Regions from separate parts of the Vibrio sp. TBV020 genome, predicted to be linked through region 2. Evidence: predicted binding sites of a transcription regulator. Region 2 holds the regulator's gene; each other region holds the start of a gene.

Evidence for each region. Region 2 encodes CRP, which controls carbon source genes, mostly activating them, when cyclic AMP is high. Its sites were predicted from a motif close to TGTGANNNNNNTCACA; they were not measured.
Region 1: the regulator CRP is predicted to act here: its motif matches at 2,364-2,379, upstream of malT (HTH-type transcriptional regulator MalT).
Region 3: the regulator CRP is predicted to act here: its motif matches at 2,176-2,191, upstream of deoD (purine-nucleoside phosphorylase).

The regions. Positions count from the first base shown of each region.
Region 1 covers NZ_JBEEAQ010000001.1:1,029,019-1,034,550, forward strand. The annotation lists gene malT (HTH-type transcriptional regulator MalT) at 1-2,212, opposite strand, end outside; gene AAFX28_RS04375 (glycogen/starch/alpha-glucan phosphorylase) at 2,740-5,193, shown strand; gene malQ (4-alpha-glucanotransferase) at 5,297-5,532, shown strand, end outside.
Region 2 covers NZ_JBEEAQ010000003.1:446,627-452,158, forward strand. The annotation lists gene astD (succinylglutamate-semialdehyde dehydrogenase) at 1-861, shown strand, start outside; gene AAFX28_RS09980 (DUF1338 domain-containing protein) at 1,067-1,858, shown strand; gene crp (cAMP-activated global transcriptional regulator CRP) at 2,072-2,704, opposite strand; gene AAFX28_RS09990 (phosphoribulokinase) at 2,946-3,815, opposite strand; gene AAFX28_RS09995 (YheU family protein) at 3,898-4,110, opposite strand; gene AAFX28_RS10000 (hydrolase) at 4,151-5,140, opposite strand; gene AAFX28_RS10005 (TIGR02444 family protein) at 5,150-5,532, opposite strand, start outside.
Region 3 covers NZ_JBEEAQ010000001.1:1,414,211-1,419,742, reverse strand. The annotation lists gene phrB (deoxyribodipyrimidine photo-lyase) at 1-202, opposite strand, end outside; gene AAFX28_RS06090 (MerR family transcriptional regulator) at 215-1,006, opposite strand; gene AAFX28_RS06085 (YbgA family protein) at 996-1,946, opposite strand; gene deoD (purine-nucleoside phosphorylase) at 2,294-3,004, shown strand; gene AAFX28_RS06075 (lactate dehydrogenase) at 3,065-4,534, shown strand; gene AAFX28_RS06070 (hypothetical protein) at 4,661-5,532, shown strand, end outside.

The DNA.
Region 1 (5,532 bases), on a different contig from region 2:
CTTCAACAATCAGGTTACGGTTTCTGTCAGTCACGAGTTCATTCTCTTCGGCCTGCTGCTGCAAAAACGTCAGAGTTTCATTGGCATCAGTGTATTTTGCTAAGGCGATTTGAGCACGAGCAATGTTACGCCATTGCAGCTGAGTAAAGTGGTTGCAAGCTTGCTCTGGACGCACAGTGGTTTCTAGCCATTGTTCGATAGAATCAAGGTCATCACGTGCTTGCCAATACAAGATAAGTGAAAGCGAGGCGTTCGCCGTCCAATCTACGTGATAAGTCGACTGTTTAAGTAGGTGAGTGATTTGCTCGATGAACTTACCCGCTTTATCGATTTCTCCTCTACCAATGGCAATTCGCGCTAACATTGAGTAGCTGTGTAAATGCTTACTTGGACTGTGATTACCCAGTATATCTAGCCCCTTGTATGCGCACTCTTCCGCTTCATCTAATCGATTCCAACACCATAAGATTTGTGCACGAATTCGAAGTAAGAACTCATGCAGAGGAACTTGCTGCAGCTGATGTTCTTCGATCAGTTTGAATGCATTGTCTTGAATTTCAAAAGCAGCTTGTACATAACCTTGAGCAATCAAGATTTCGCTTTGCTGCAACATTGCCCATAGAGCTTGATGGTAAACTTGATACTGACGAGCAAGCTTTTCAGTTTGCTGCATCATTGGCAGAGCACGACTTAAATGGCCAAGTACATGATTCACTTCACCGACAACTGAAGTGGCAACGATACGACTGCGGTAAACGGTGCTATCTAACTGACTTAGCGCGAGCTCCGCGAGTTCTAGAGCTTTTTCAGGTTCATTCTGGTTGATGGCAACCTGAGCACGCAGTGCATTGAATTCACCTTGTTCTTTGGTGCTTAGCACAACACTGAACTGAGCCATCTGTTCATCTGCTTTTGACAACAGATCACCGACGTCGTTATATCTGTGTTGGCTCTGAGCTAACCACGCCTGAAGCATGCAAAGTTTTGGTTCACTGTAGAGCTGTTCTGGTGCAAGTGAGTTGATGGCGGTTTCAAGGGATTGAAGTTCACCACCATTAAACATTTTCCAACCAAATTGGCTCAAGATATCGGCCGTGAGTTGGCGATCATTCGCTTCTTGCGCGTGGTGCAGAGCTTGGTGCGGAGAAGAAAGTTTTAACCACGCTTTCGCCGCAGTTTGGTGGAGTTTCTTTTCTTGCTGTGGAATACGCGCGCTGCGTTCGTGGGCTAGAAACTCGGCAAATAGATTGTGGAAGCGATACCAGTTTTGTTCACCTTCAAGTGGGTGAATAAACAGGCCGAAGCGATTCAATGATTCGATCATGCTTAGTGCGTCTTCACGCTCGGTCAGTTCTGATACCAAATAATCGTTGAAGTGATCAAGTACCGAACATTGCAGCAAGAATTGACGTGTTTCTTTGTCAAGTAAATCAAAGACTTCCTCGACTAAGTAGTCCCAGAGATGTGCGTGGTTGAATTCAGAAAAAGACTCGGCGGATTGAGCAAGCGTTTTATGTTGATGCTGGGCTTGCAGCGCGATCAATTGAAGCGCTGAAGGCCAACCTTCGACATAGTTGCGTAAGTTGGTTGCTGTGGTGTCATCAATACCATCGGCCACGCGTTGATTAAAAAATCGTGTGGTTTCTTCAGTATCAAATGCCAGAAGCTCATCACCAATTTCGATCATCAAATCACGTACACGCAGGTTAGCTGTACCTAAAGGCGGCGCTGCTCGGCTAGTAACGACTAAAGTCAGGTTGTCGGGCATGTGCTTTAGGAAAAAGCGCATTGCTTCATGAATATCGTCATCGTTAATTAGATGGTAGTCATCGAGCACCAAGTAGCATTCTTGGTGAAAACTAGAGATCTCGGTGAAGACCTCCCCAAATAAGGAATGGAGGGATGAAAATTGACGCTTTTCTGCCAATTTTTGCGAGTTGGGACAGCTGCCATCAGTCGCTTTGTTTAGTGCTTGAAGCAGGTAGTTCATAAAACGAAACGAATCGTTATCACTGTCATCAATGCTGTACCAACCAACGTGAGATTTGTCTGATAGCCACTGCGCAGCCATGGTGGTTTTGCCATAGCCCGCTGGTGAGCGAAACAATACCAATTTATAGAACGGTGCTTGTTGTAACAGATCTAAAACTCGAGGGCGTACGATTGCGTTATGTAAGCGCCCCGGACGTGTCAATTTAGAAGGAATCCACATCTCTCTATTCCCTTTGTTCCACCAAAGTGTGCCACTAGTGACTCTAGTAGCGGTCTGAGAAAGATGTTACTTGAGAAAAGTGAGGGCAGTTATCAGCCAAAGGTCGGATTTTTGTGTGATTCACAGTTTGTACGGAACTACGCCCTTAAAGTGTGATTTCCGTCACTTTTAGATCTTGGTTTGAATGGGGTGTGAATGCCTGTTTGCACCAAAAAACATGAAATTTGCATCAAATAGTAATTCTTAATGTGATCGAGCGTGCATATTCATCAATTGAGTATTTTGTAAGACACGGAACTTTAATACATCAGATGTAGGGTAAATTCGTTGGCGGTGTGATCTCAATCACCCGGGCTCAGCTGTGTTGAAAATTTAATGAGAGTTAGATCACTGAGTTGCGGGTAGTACGCCCTCTACGCCCTGTGTCCTCCTCCTAATACGCCGTCTAGGTGGGAGGATGTTTCGCAGATTATATCCATGCACGATATGTCTCAGATGGATTAGAACCAATAAGTGAGATTTCTCTAATGAAACCTACGCAACAGAAAAAATTTGATAAAGCCGCATTCCAAGAAAGTGTAAAACAACATTTATCGACCACTTACGCGAAGACCGAAGCAACTGCTACGCCGCGTGATTGGTATTTAGCAATGGGTCGAGCACTCGCTGAGCTCACTACACTAGACCTACTTAAAACTGAGCAAGACCCTAAAATTCAAAGCGCAAAAAGCGTTAACTACCTATCTCTAGAATTCCTAATCGGTCGCCTAACAGGTAACAACCTTATCAGCATGGGTCTGTATGAGCAGATCACAGAGGCGATGGAAGAACTAGGCCACAACCTAACTGACCTACTTGAAGAAGAGCGCGACCCATCATTGGGTAACGGTGGTCTTGGTCGTCTAGCAGCATGTTTCATGGATTCATGTGCGGCACAAGAGTTCCCAACAGTAGGTTACGGTCTGCACTACGAGTACGGCCTATTTAAGCAATCTTTCCAAGATGGCCGCCAAAAAGAAGCGCCAGATGCATGGCGTGGTGTTGAGGGTTACCCATGGGAAGTTGCCCGCCCAGAATTAGCACAAAACATCGGCTTCTACGGTCATGTAAACGTTGAATACGTTGACGGTCGTGAAGTACGTACTTGGGTTCCAGGTATGGAAGTGAAAGCGATGCCTTGGGATCTACCTATCGTTGGCTATGAATCAGACACGGTTTACCCACTACGTCTTTGGGAATGTCAGGCGATTGCCCCGTTCTCATTAGCAAGCTTTAACAACGGTGACTACTTCGAAGCACAGCACGGCCTGATCGATGCTGGTAACATCACAAAAGTACTTTACCCTAATGACAACCACGAGAAAGGCAAGACTCTGCGCTTAATGCAGCAGTACTTCCATGCTGCAGCATCTGTGCGTGATATTTTACGTCGCCATGAAGCGGCAGGTTATTCACTTGCTGATCTACCTAAGCAAGAAACTATTCAGTTAAACGATACGCACCCAACGATTGCGATTCCTGAACTGATGCGCATCCTACTTGATGAGAAAGGTCTGTCTTGGGATAAAGCATGGGAAATCAGCGCAAATACGTTCGCGTACACTAACCACACGCTACTTCCAGAAGCTCTTGAAACTTGGCCTGAGTCGCTAATCCAGCGCCTACTGCCTCGTCACATGGAAATTATCTTTGAAATCAACCACCACTTCTTACAAGACGTTCGTAAAATGTGGCCAGGTGACGGTGAGAAGCAAGCGAAGCTTTCTATCATCCAAGAGGGTTTCAACCGCATGGTTCGCATGGCTAACCTATGTGTGATTGGCTCTTACAAAGTAAACGGTGTAGCGGCGCTTCACTCACAGCTTGTTAAGAAAGACCTGTTCCCAGAGTTCAACGAAATCTTCCCAGGGAAACTGACCAACGTTACAAACGGTATTACGCCGCGTCGTTGGTTGAAGTTCTGTAACCCTGGTCTATCAAATCTAATTACTGACAAGATCGGTAATGAGTGGCCTGCGAAACTAGAACAGCTTGAAGGTATTGCTCAGTTTGCAACAGATGCAGAATTCCAAAAAGAATTCATGGCAGTTAAGAAGCAAAACAAACAGCGCCTTGCTGATTGGGTTCAAGAGAACATGGGTATCGAGCTAGATACTAACGCTATCTTTGACGTTCAAATTAAACGTCTACATGAATACAAGCGTCAGCACCTAGACTTGCTACACATTCTGTCTCTATACCACCGCATCATTAACGAACCTGATTTCGAATGTACGCCACGTGTATGTTTCTTTGCAGCGAAGGCAGCGCCGGGTTACCACCTAGCGAAAGAGATCATCTTCGCGGTGAATAAGGTTGCAGAGAAGATCAACAACGATCCTCGCATTGGCAACAAGCTGAAAGTGGTCTTCATCCCTGACTACCGTGTAAGTATGGCAGAAATCATCATTCCAGCAGCAGATGTTTCTCAGCAAATCTCGCTAGCAGGTAAAGAAGCGTCTGGTACAGGTAACATGAAGATGGCGCTAAACGGTGCGCTAACTATCGGTACGATGGATGGTGCAAACGTGGAGATCCGTGAAGAAGTAGGCGATGAAAACATCTACATCTTCGGTCTAGACGTTGACGGTGTTCAAGAAGTTCGTGCTCAAGGTTACAACCCATACGATTACTACCACTCAGATCCATTGCTAAAAGCATCGCTAGATCTTCTAGCGGGTGAAGAGTTTACTCCAGGTCAACCTGGTCTGCTTCGTGCAACACTTGATAGCTTGCTTGATGGTGGTGACCCATACCTATGTCTGGCTGACTTTGCCTCTTACGTACAAGCACATGAAGAGATGGGCAAACAGTATAAAGACCAAGCAGGCTGGGCTAAGAAAGCGATTCTTAACACCGCCTTGGTTGGTAAGTTTACATCAGACCGCTCGATTCGAGACTATGTAAACAACATTTGGAAATTAGAGTCAGTAAAACGCTAATTTCACGATAAACAGCCAAGGCCTTCGGGTCTTGGCTCTACTCTTTTATTAACTATAAACAACCCTACAATTTTGAAGGTATTGCAGTCCTTCGGAGAGAGCGATGAAAGAAAATAACGCATTAAAACAAGTCGCTGAAATGGCGAGAATTGCCGACAGCTATGTTAGCGCGTGGGGAGATGAAGCTAAGGTAGAAGACGATACGATTCGTCACTTATTAGCGTCTTTAGGCTATGACACAACCAATGATGAAACTCTTCTAAAATCAGCTGAGAAAAAGCACAAGAAAGAAGTATTAGACCCTGTGCTTGTGGTTCGCGATGGTGAGCCTGTTGAAGT
Region 2 (5,532 bases):
GCGAAAGAAACAGGTATCGCACTGGCTGATTCTAAGGGGCTTGATGGTGTGCTATTCACAGGTAGTGCGAATACAGGTCATATCCTTCACAAACAGTTTGCAGGCCAACCGGGTAAAATGTTGGCACTAGAGATGGGTGGTAATAACCCAATGGTTATCTCTGAAAACTACGGTGAAGTCGATGCAACGGTCTACACCATTATCCAATCGGCATTTATCAGTGCCGGTCAACGTTGTACTTGTGCTCGTCGTCTGTATGTTCCAGTCGGTGAGAAAGGTGACCTACTAGTAAGCAAGCTAGTAGAAGCGACGAACAAGATTCGTGTTGATCAGCCATTCGCTGAACCTGCGCCATTCATGGGACCGCAGATCTCTAAAGCTGCGGCTGACTTTATCCTTGCAGCACAATCCAATCTGCAAAAACTGGGTGGTCAGAGTTTGATTGAAGCACAGGCAGGTGAAGCAGCATTTGTGACGCCTGGCATTATCGATGTGACAGCGATTGCTGAATTGCCTGATGAAGAGTACTTCGGTCCATTGCTGCAAGTCGTTCGTTACCAAGGTTTAGAAAAAGCAGTCGAGCTAGCAAACGATACACGTTTTGGCTTATCCGCTGGTCTAGTTTCTACTGACGATGGCGAGTGGGAATATTTTGTTGACCATATCCGAGCGGGTATCGTGAACCGTAACCGTCAGCTAACGGGCGCAAGTGGTGATGCACCATTTGGTGGTCCTGGTGCGTCGGGCAACTTACGACCAAGTGCTTACTATGCAGCAGACTACTGTGCTTACCCAATGGCATCGATGGAAGGCGGAGAAACGATTCTTCCTGCGACCTTGAGCCCAGGGGTAGAGCTATAAAAATATTAGGTCAGTAAGAACCTAAATTAAGGGAATTCCCTTCTTCCTCCCTGAGCAGGGAGGTTTTAACGTCACAGGTTGAAGGCTATCAAACTGATTATCTGGACAAGTCGGTTTGGTAGCCTCTTTTATACCAAAAATTAAACGAATAACGATAACAACGACCTAACTCTATAACGTAAACAACCCCATACAAGGAGGCGTTATGACGCCAGATGTTTTATTCCAACAGTTATGGACGGACTATATTCAACGCTTGTGTCCTTCTGCTGAAAAAGTGCATCAACTTCTACAAGAAGATGAGGCTCTCATCAATGACCATATTGCTCTGCGAACCTTTAATATTGAGCCATTAGGTATTGCAACACTGGCTCAGCCTTTCTTGGATGCTGGCTATAAACCATGTGGTGATTATGAGTTTGAAAGCAAGAAGCTGGTGGCTAAGCATTTTGAACATCCTGATCCTAAACAACCTAAAGTGTTTATCAGTGAGCTTAAAGTGAATGAGTGTTCTGACGAGCTTCAGGCGATCGTTGCCAAGCTTGTAGAGCAATTGGACACCCATGATCTAAAAGGTGCTGACTTCCTGTGGGGTGGCCGTTTATGGGAGTTGAGTTATCAAGATTTCCAAACGCTAGCGAAAGAGAGTGAATACGCTTCTTGGCTCGCAGCACATGGTTACGGTGCGAACCACTTTACTGTGAGTGTGAATCAATTGAACGCCTTTGATGAAGTGAAAGGTGTTAATGATCATCTTCGCCAAGCTGGTTTCACTATCAATGAATCGGGCGGTGAAGTGAAAGGCTCTCCAGATGTATTGCTAGAGCAATCTTCTACTATGGCTGACAAAGTCGCAGTGTCATTTGCTGAAGGAACGGAAATCATTCCTGGTGGTTTTTATGAATTTGCTAAGCGCTACCCAATGGCGAATGGTGAGTTGTACCCAGGATTTGTAGCAGCATCTGCAGATAAGATTTTTGAAAGTACCAACGGATAAAAAGCAGAAGTGAAAACGGCTTTGCCCCTAGGGAGATAGACGTCATTCCATAGACCGACGCAGGAGGGAGTAGGGAATCTTCATCGGTTGGCTTTCTTGCTTGCAGAGATCCCCAACTCAGTCGTCCCTCCTTCTCGGGGATGACGCAAATAAACAAAAAAGCCACCAATGTCTCCATTGGTGGCTTTTAAATTTTTTAAACGTTAATTGGGATTAACGAGTACCGTATACCACGATAGTTTTACCGTGTGCAGAAATTAGGTTCTGCTCTTCTAGCATCTTCAGGATACGACCTACTGTCTCACGTGAACAGCCAACAATCTGACCGATCTCTTGACGAGTGATCTTGATTTGCATGCCGTCTGGGTGAGTCATCGCATCAGGTTGCTTCGCTAGGTTTAGTAGCGTTTGAGCGATACGGCCAGTAACGTCTAGGAATGCTAGGTCACCCACTTTTTGGCTAGTCACTTGTAGGCGGCTTGCCATTTGCGCAGAAAGGCGCATTAGGATGTCTGGGTTAACTTGGATTAGCTGACGGAATTTCTTGAAAGAGATTTCCGCTACTTCACAAGGAGATTTAGCACGAACCCAAGCAGTACGCTCTTGATCTTCTTCGAATAGACCAAGCTCACCGATGAAATCACCTTGGTTTAGGTAAGAAAGGATCATTTCCTTACCTTCTTCGTCCTTGATAAGAACCGCAACAGAGCCTTTAACGATGTAGTACAACGTCTCAGCTTTTTCGCCCGCGTGAATTAGCGTGCTTTTTGATGGGTACTTATGAATATGACAGTGTGAAAGGAACCACTCTAATGTTGGGTCGGTTTGAGGTTTACCTAGAACCATAATATCTCACTTCCTCTGCAGGGTACGCTTGTCGCTTTCCATGTTTTAGCAAAGCCTTAAATAGGCTTACTAGGATAAGAGCACTTTACAAATGCTGCAAGCTATCTTGTGTTTCGGTAAGAAATAGTATCCTTTTTCGAAAACGATTTCTTGATTTTAATCGGGTCAAGCGGTGTATTTACTACGCAAAACTGTGCACATGATCACGGTATGAAAAGTAATCGCGTTCTAGCCATGAGTATTAGCCAATTTTCCCGGTTTCGATGAGTTGTTGAAGAATAGGGCGTACGATTAATTCCATCGCAAAACTCATCTTGCCACCAGGGACAACAATGGTGTTATGACGGGACATAAACGAACCATCAATCATTGCGAGTAAATATGGGAAATCGACATTCTTGATACCACGCAAGCGGATCACGACAAAGCTCTCATCTAAGCTAGGGATTCCTTTCGCATTAAGTGGGTTAGAAGTATCGACGGTTGGTACGCGCTGAAAGTTAATATGAGTACGAGAAAACTGCGGTGTGATGTAGTTTAGGTAATCATCCATTGAGCGAACAATGGAGTCCATTACCGCTTCACGAGAATGGCCTCTATCACGGGTATCGCGTACGAACTTTTGAATCCATTCAAGGTTTACGATGGGTACCATGCCAATCAGAAAATCGACATGTTGAGCTACGTTGACATCACCATCGACTACGCCACCATGAAGACCTTCGTAGAATAGTACATCTGAGTTTTCTGGTAAGTCTTGCCAAGGAGTAAATGTACCTGGCATTTGATTGTAAGGGACGGCTTCGTCAAAGGTGTGTAGATAGCGACGAACTTGGCCTATACCTTCTTGTCCATATTTACGGAAGAACTCAGCTAACCCACCAAAGTCATTCGCCTGTGGACCAAAATAGCTAATGTGGCGGCCTTGTTCTCGAGCTTTACGGATCTCTACATCCATTTCTGGACGGGTGAAGCGGTGAAAACTATCGCCCTCAACCCATGCAGGTTTGACGTTCATCATGTTGAACATCTTGCGGAAAGCTTCAGAGGTAGTGGTAGTTCCGGCACCGGAAGAACCAGTAACGGCAATAATTGGGTGTTTTGCTGACATGACAAACCTTGTCTGAGAATACGTTCCTGTAATCGACGCCCACTATAACACGCTTTAATGGGGCGTCACTGTATGCGGTTCTCTAAAATTTATTTTTGAGTTGGATATCGACCGTTTCATGCAATTCAGAGAAAACAACGACTGCTTCACCGGACTCAAGCTGCTTCTTGATTTGGTCGATTTTACTTTGTAGCGAGACCTCGATAGCACCATAGTCAGTGCCTTCGCGTAGGACGAATTCTTTGATTAAGTTATCCAGTGTGTCCGGGTCAATTTGTTGCCAAGGAACAATCATAAATACCTCTAGATTTTATGTTCGTTGTAGACGCTGGGTATTATGCCGAAACTGCCAGACTTTCATAGTAGGCGGGCAACGCTTCTTCTAACCAAAAACGGGGCTTTATTGCACTACCAGTGACAAAACCGACGTGTCCACCTTGCTCGAAAAGGCGGTAGTCGATGTTATCCGGCAAGACATATTTGGGGATCACCGCATCGGTCATAAAAGGATCGTCTTTAGCATGAATGATCTGGGTTGGAAGAGTGATCTCTTTTAAGCGATGAATCCCAGAGCATTTATGGTAGTAATCCTCTGCATCTTTGAAACCGTGCAGGGGAGCGGTAATCAAATCATCAAACTCATACAATCTCGTGACTCGTTTGATGCTGTGATAGCTCAGGCCTAACTCGCCTTTCAGCAGATGTTGTTTTTGCAGTGCGCTCTTTTTTAGCGAGGTGAGCAGATAGCTCTTGTAGAGTTTTGAAAAGCCTTGCTCGATTCGTTCTGAACAAGCAGAAAGATCGAGTGGCGCAGAGACAATGGTGGCAGCATCAAGTAAGGGCTCTTCACTATATTTGGCTAAATAGTTGGCCAACATATTGCCACCTAATGAGATACCTACCGCGACTTTGGTTTGGTTAGGGAATAATTGATTGAGGTATTCCAAGAAGAATCGCGCATCTTCGACTTCACCTGAATGATAAGCGCGAGCCAGTTTATTTGGTTTGCCACTACAACCACGAAAATGCATCATGACCGATAGCCAACCTTGTTTGGCAAAAGCATTCATTAGACCGTTGGCATATGGGCTATAGAAGCAGCCTTCTAACCCGTGGAACAACACAAAAATTGGCTTATCAGTCTTTGCCTCGTCTTGGTTGCTTTGATTGATGTCTTCGCTCCATGCAATATCGAGAAAGTCCCCATCAGGGGTATCGAGTGTTTGCCACACAGGTTCAAATAGCGCTTTTTTGCGAATAAAGCGCGGTGCAAGAGTTTGAAGATGTGGGTTTGTTAGTCCTTTAGCAGCAACAAATTGAGTCATAGAGGATCTCTATAGGTTTGCGATGTTGTCGATAGGCTCCGCAAATGCAGAGTAGAGTTGTTCTCCACCTAACTGGCGGCAATAGCGCAGCGTTAAGGGTTCGCTATGATTGAGAGTCAGTGGGATGCTATTAATGCAGTCAACCAAGTCAGATTGCTGCTGTTTTTCTAGCTGGAGTTCAAACTGAAGAGATTCTCGATAAAGCGTGTCGCTGACATGGAGTTTCAGTTTGCGCCTGAACTCTCTGTAATTGAGTAGTAATGCTTCGGAGCGCCCTAAGCACTCTTCAACTCGATGCCAGTCTTGTTCTCTGAAGCAGATCTGCTGCTCGTCTAACCATTTGAGCAGCAGTAATAAGTTCACGTTACCTTTGAATTGATTCTGAAGATTCA
Region 3 (5,532 bases), on a different contig from region 2:
TGTTAAGCTCCGCAAGTTCATGTTTAAGAGCAATCAACCTTCTGAAAATGAGATCCGCTTGAATTGCTGAATGATTGTGGTTGCGCCATGTCTGGGGCGTCGCGATATAAACAGCGACAACAGGTTCTTCTGACTCTATCGCAGAAACTAACGCGGAATTATCGTCAACACGTAAATCCCGGCGAAACCAAACTATCTTCATTAGAAAGTCTCTCTATACAACGCTTACAAATTCGGAGCCAATAAAGTCACCTTGAAAAGACTGCTTCACTTTCTCTAGTGAACTCTTTTGCGATGCATTCAGCGGGCGAGAACTAAAAACGCCTAATGTTTGAAACTTGTTCAACCCTTCATGTTCAATCAAACCAGAGAAGTCATCAATACCATCAACAATAACCACTTGGCGGCCCTGTTCGGATAGCTTCAACGCCCACAGCCTTGAAGAAACGTTACTGCTAGAATCACAACTCACTATTAAGCATTTACCCGAACGAGCAGCTTTATTTTCTGATTCAATGATTGCAGTTAGCCTCGATACGATAATCGAATCGAGCAGCCCGACTTGTAAAACTCTTAGAGCATATCGAACTACACTCAATGCACTGTAAGCTGGCTGAATAAACTGCTTTTCAACTATTTCAAGCGGATACTCTTTGAATACAGTACTCACAATCGACTCTGCTTTACCTTTATTTAAATCAGATAGAGCACTTAGTAGTTTCTCAAGCTCTTCTAATTGCTGCGTCTCTGATTCAATCGGTTCACCTAGCTCACCGTTTTCTTCAAGAAGTTTCTTCACTTTGCCAATCGGCACTCCTTTACTCAGCCAGCTTTGAATATTGCCGATCAGCGCAATATGCTCATCAGTGTAAAGTCGATGCCCTTTATCTGTTCTTTCTGGTTGGACGAGGTTGTATCGTCTTTGCCAAGCCCTGAGTGTCACCGGCTTTACACCTGTAATTTCTGCCACTTCGCGAATCGCGTATAACTTTTTCTCACAATCCATATCGTAAACGTAGCTCCTGTGGATAAGGTTCTAAAAATGCTTGCTGCTCCAAATAAGGTTCTGGATGAGCAGCCAAATAATGTTTAATAAGCGTAAGAGGTGCAAGCAGAGGTAGTAGGCCCACTCGATAATCATCAATCACCTGACGCAGCTCTTGTTTAGCAGGGCTATCTAAATCTCGTTTGAAATACCCTTGAAGGTGCATTAACACGTTGGAATTGTTTTTACGACTCGCACGGTGCGCCACTGCTTGCATTAGGCCCACTCGGTACAAATGAAAGAACTCGTCAATGTCATAGTCAGCGATATTCGCCACTAGCTTACCCAACTCTTTATACGACTCCGGGTGATGCGCCATCAAAGTCAGTTTATAGCGAGAATGGAAAGCGACGATTTTTCCGCGAGTTGGCTCAGCACCCATAGAGTTATAGAAATCATCAAGCGTATAAACGCGAGTAATGAAGTTCTCTTTAAGTACAGGGTCATTCAATCGACCATCTTCTTCAACAGGCAGCCATGGCATCGCCTCCATGAGTTCTTTAGTGTACAAACCCACACCATCATTTTCTGCGCCGTGCTTTTTGTACACCTTTACACGTTCCATCCCACACGTTGGAGATTTTGCGCACACAATATACCCACGAAGTTGCTCTTTCTCTAGATCAGAGACTTTCTGCTTCGAATAACGAACCATTTGCTCGGTGTGGTCCTTGGTTTGATCTTTAGTCTCGACGAGTGCGATACGCTCTTCGTCAGAAATCAGACGTATAGTCGGACGAGGAACCGTCATCCCAGAGCCAACCTCGGGACATACTGGAACAAATTCCAAGTAAGGAGCTAACTCTTTAGTAACGAACTTGCTTATTTTATGCCCAGAGTCAAAACGCACGTTCTCACCCAATACACAGGAGCTAATGCCGATCTTAATTTGATTTTCCATAACTGATTCCTCGCTCAACTAAAGCTGTACAATCTGACTTCTTGTATAAGTTTTAGCATAACAATTAAAAACTGTACAATTTTTTAATTTGTACAACACAAAGAAAGTTACGAATTAACAGAGGTTTTGGTTCACTTCAAAAAGCAAACGTTTATGCAAATCGATTGCCATTTTACTTTCAACAGATTTAGTTATTAACTAACAACAATTGCTTTTATTGCTGCTCTTTTGTGACATACTTCTCATGGACCACCGATATATAAGGCTAGTATTGCCTCAACAGATTTTTGAGAGTCAACATATTTAGTAATCAGAAATGATTGGCTAGTAAAACCGGAGTAATAACTATGGCAACCCCACACATTAATGCACAACCAGGTGATTTCGCTGAAACAGTTCTAATGCCAGGTGACCCACTACGTGCTAAGTACATCGCAGAAACTTTTCTTGATGATGTAAAGCAAGTATGTGACGTACGCAACATGTTCGGCTACACAGGTACTTACAAAGGTAAGAAAGTGTCTGTAATGGGCCACGGTATGGGTATTCCTTCATGCTGTATCTACGTGCACGAACTAATCGCTGAGTACGGTGTAAAGAACGTAATTCGTGTAGGTAGCTGTGGTGCTGTACGTGACGACGTTAAACTGATGGACGTTGTTATCGGTATGGGTGCTTCAACAGACTCTAAAGTTAACCGTATCCGCTTTAATGACCACGACTTCGCAGCAATCGCTGACTTTGGCCTACTAGAAGAAGCCGTTAATCAAGCTCGCGCTCAAGAAGTTCCAGTAAAAGTAGGTAATGTATTCTCAGCAGACCTATTCTACACACCTGAAGCAGACATCTTCGAGAAGATGGAAAAGCTAGGCATTCTAGGTGTTGATATGGAAGCTGCAGGTATCTACGGCGTAGCAGCAGACCTAGGTGCTAAAGCACTAACAATTCTAACAGTATCTGACCACATCATCCGTGGTGAGAAACTAAGTTCTGAAGAGCGTCAGAAGTCATTCAACGACATGATGAAAGTTGCTCTAGAAACAGCAATCAACATCTAATTTGATTCAATTTGCCACCAAGTCTGACTTGGTGGCCAGAATAATCCCGAGGGGGAGATAGTGACAACTGGCAAACTGCCACAGGAAGCAGACGGTTTACAGCTCAACTTTTGTAAAACATTGGCGTGTGACAACTTTGGATTGAGTGACGCACATCGTTACGTTGTGCAGCATGCGAACCCTAAACGACCTGCGATGGTATGTCGGGAGTGCGGTGCTTTCCCCCCCTTACTTAACAATCAGGAAGTTCTTAATGAGCTTCACCGATTAAGACACCTCCATAGTGACGGTTTGCCTGCATGTCGAAATGATGACTGCACAAACTTTGGTCTATCCGTTCACACTCATAAACACCTTTACCATGCCTTCGGCTACAGCGGCGATCGCCAACGTTATCGTTGTAAATGCTGCCAATCTACTTTCGTCGATAAATGGTCAGGTGCCAACAAGAAGCTCCACTTTCAAGAAAATCTCCTTGGTTTGCTTTTTATGGGCTATTCCGTTCGCGAAATTTGCCGAAAGCTAGAAATCAATCCAAAGACGTTTTACGACCATGTTGATCATATCGCGAGTCGATGTCGAAGAAAGCTTGCGATGTTTGATGCTCGCTGGGTTAACCATGCTGCAAGCTATGAATTAGCCTCTCACTATGTATCGCTTCAACCAAAGAGCAATAACGGTGTTCTTTGGATAGCCACAGGAGAAGCACATAGCGGCTACATCCTTTGTCAGCACGTCAATTACTCATCCAGTGAAGAGCCTGTGGGTGAAGTGGATCATGACCCATATAAGTATCCTGCTAGATTTGTTTCTAGAGAGCATTCCTCTGAAGCTAATATGCCAGCACCACCGCCGTCTCCGGTATTGCGCGAACGTATCGATCAACAATATCAAACAATTCTTGCACGAGGGAACGTTGAAGACCCTATGGGCAACTTAACTGTCTTCAACTATCCGACCAAGGGTGCGCTTATTCGTCCGCCCTATACTTCGTATGCACACTTCTTACATGTACTCGATTTGTGCCAAGAAGAACGCCGAGTGTCCATCTACCTTCCTCAAGATCCCGTGTTACGTTCAGCCGCACTCAGTATCTGCTTGCCTAGAATTCAGCGTCAAAATATCGACCTAATGTACGTTGAAGAGGACCAAGGCTGGAACCCAGAATACAGTATCAACAAAATCGACATCGTCCATATGGGGTGGTGGCGAGATCGCTGGGCCATTACTTCCGGCCTAAATGCATCCAAAGGGATCTGTTATTTAGCAGGAGACCACAACCAGCCTGAGCATTGGTTACGCAGCGCTTCCATTCGTCGTACTGAATTTTACCAAAACCGTTTTCAAACTTTGTTCGAAAGCTTTATCAATGAGCCAAGGCGTAAACTTCGCCCTGGTGGTCTATTACCAATGCTTGATATCTTTAGAGCTTGGCACAATTTGTGCTATCAAGATAAGAACGGCAAGACAGCCGCACAAGCCTTGGAGTTGACTCAATCACCTTTAACGTTGCGCGAGCTGCTGTCATAACAGTAAGTAATGTGACGGATACCTTTAAACAGTTGCCGTTTTATTACTTTTTATAGTGTTCATCTGCAGTCTATTCATATAATGCCATAATGTAAGATGAACTCTAAGCGGTAAAGGATTGATTCATTGGATAAAAGCCAGCGACTTTTAGAAGTCGAAATTGAACAGCTTAAGGATAAGATAGAATCTGAGCCCGAGAAGGTGTGGGCAATAGCTGAACAGTGCGCCGCGCGCTCTGTGCAAATCCTCTACCCTGAAGGCGAGATTCAATCTCTAGTCATCATGTCACGTTGTGCATGGTGCAGTATGGATTACCGCAAAGGCTTAAAATACATCAAAGAGGCGCAAACAAAACTTAGTGCCCTTGATACAGACGATCTACTTCCTGAAATCCTTCACATCCATGCCCTACATTACTGGGGACAAGCAAAGTATTACTCTGCGCAGCAATATTGGATAAATGCCCTCGAGCAATCTGCTCTCGTTGATGAAGTTGAAATCCAGCTTGAAGCCTTAATCGGGCTCGGTAACGTGTGGAGGATCACTCACGAATACCAGTTAGCGAAATCAACTCATGAACTTGCAGTTAAAGTTGCCAACAACGCTCGAATACAGTGGCTAGAGGGTAAAGCTCGTATCCTGCTCGCTTGGGATCATTATCTTCTGAACAACTATGTCGAGATGCTCTCAGTGTTAGATGGAGCAACCGAAGCGCTTAAACATCACAGCGACAATACTTGGCAAGCCGAAGTATGGGATTTTCGTGGCTTAGCGCTACTTGGCCTAGAGCGCATAGAAGATGCGGAAGAAGCGACCAACAAAGCTCATGAGTTGGCAGTGCAGCATAACTTGGTGTGGATGAAGACACACTCATTTATTAGCCGCGCCCGAGTAGAGTTACTTAGAAAGCGCCCTGATGCGGCCGCTGAACTTCTCGTGCAAGCTGAACAATCTGCAGTCGCGTTTGATAACGGTGAATTGCTTTCACAAATCTGCTT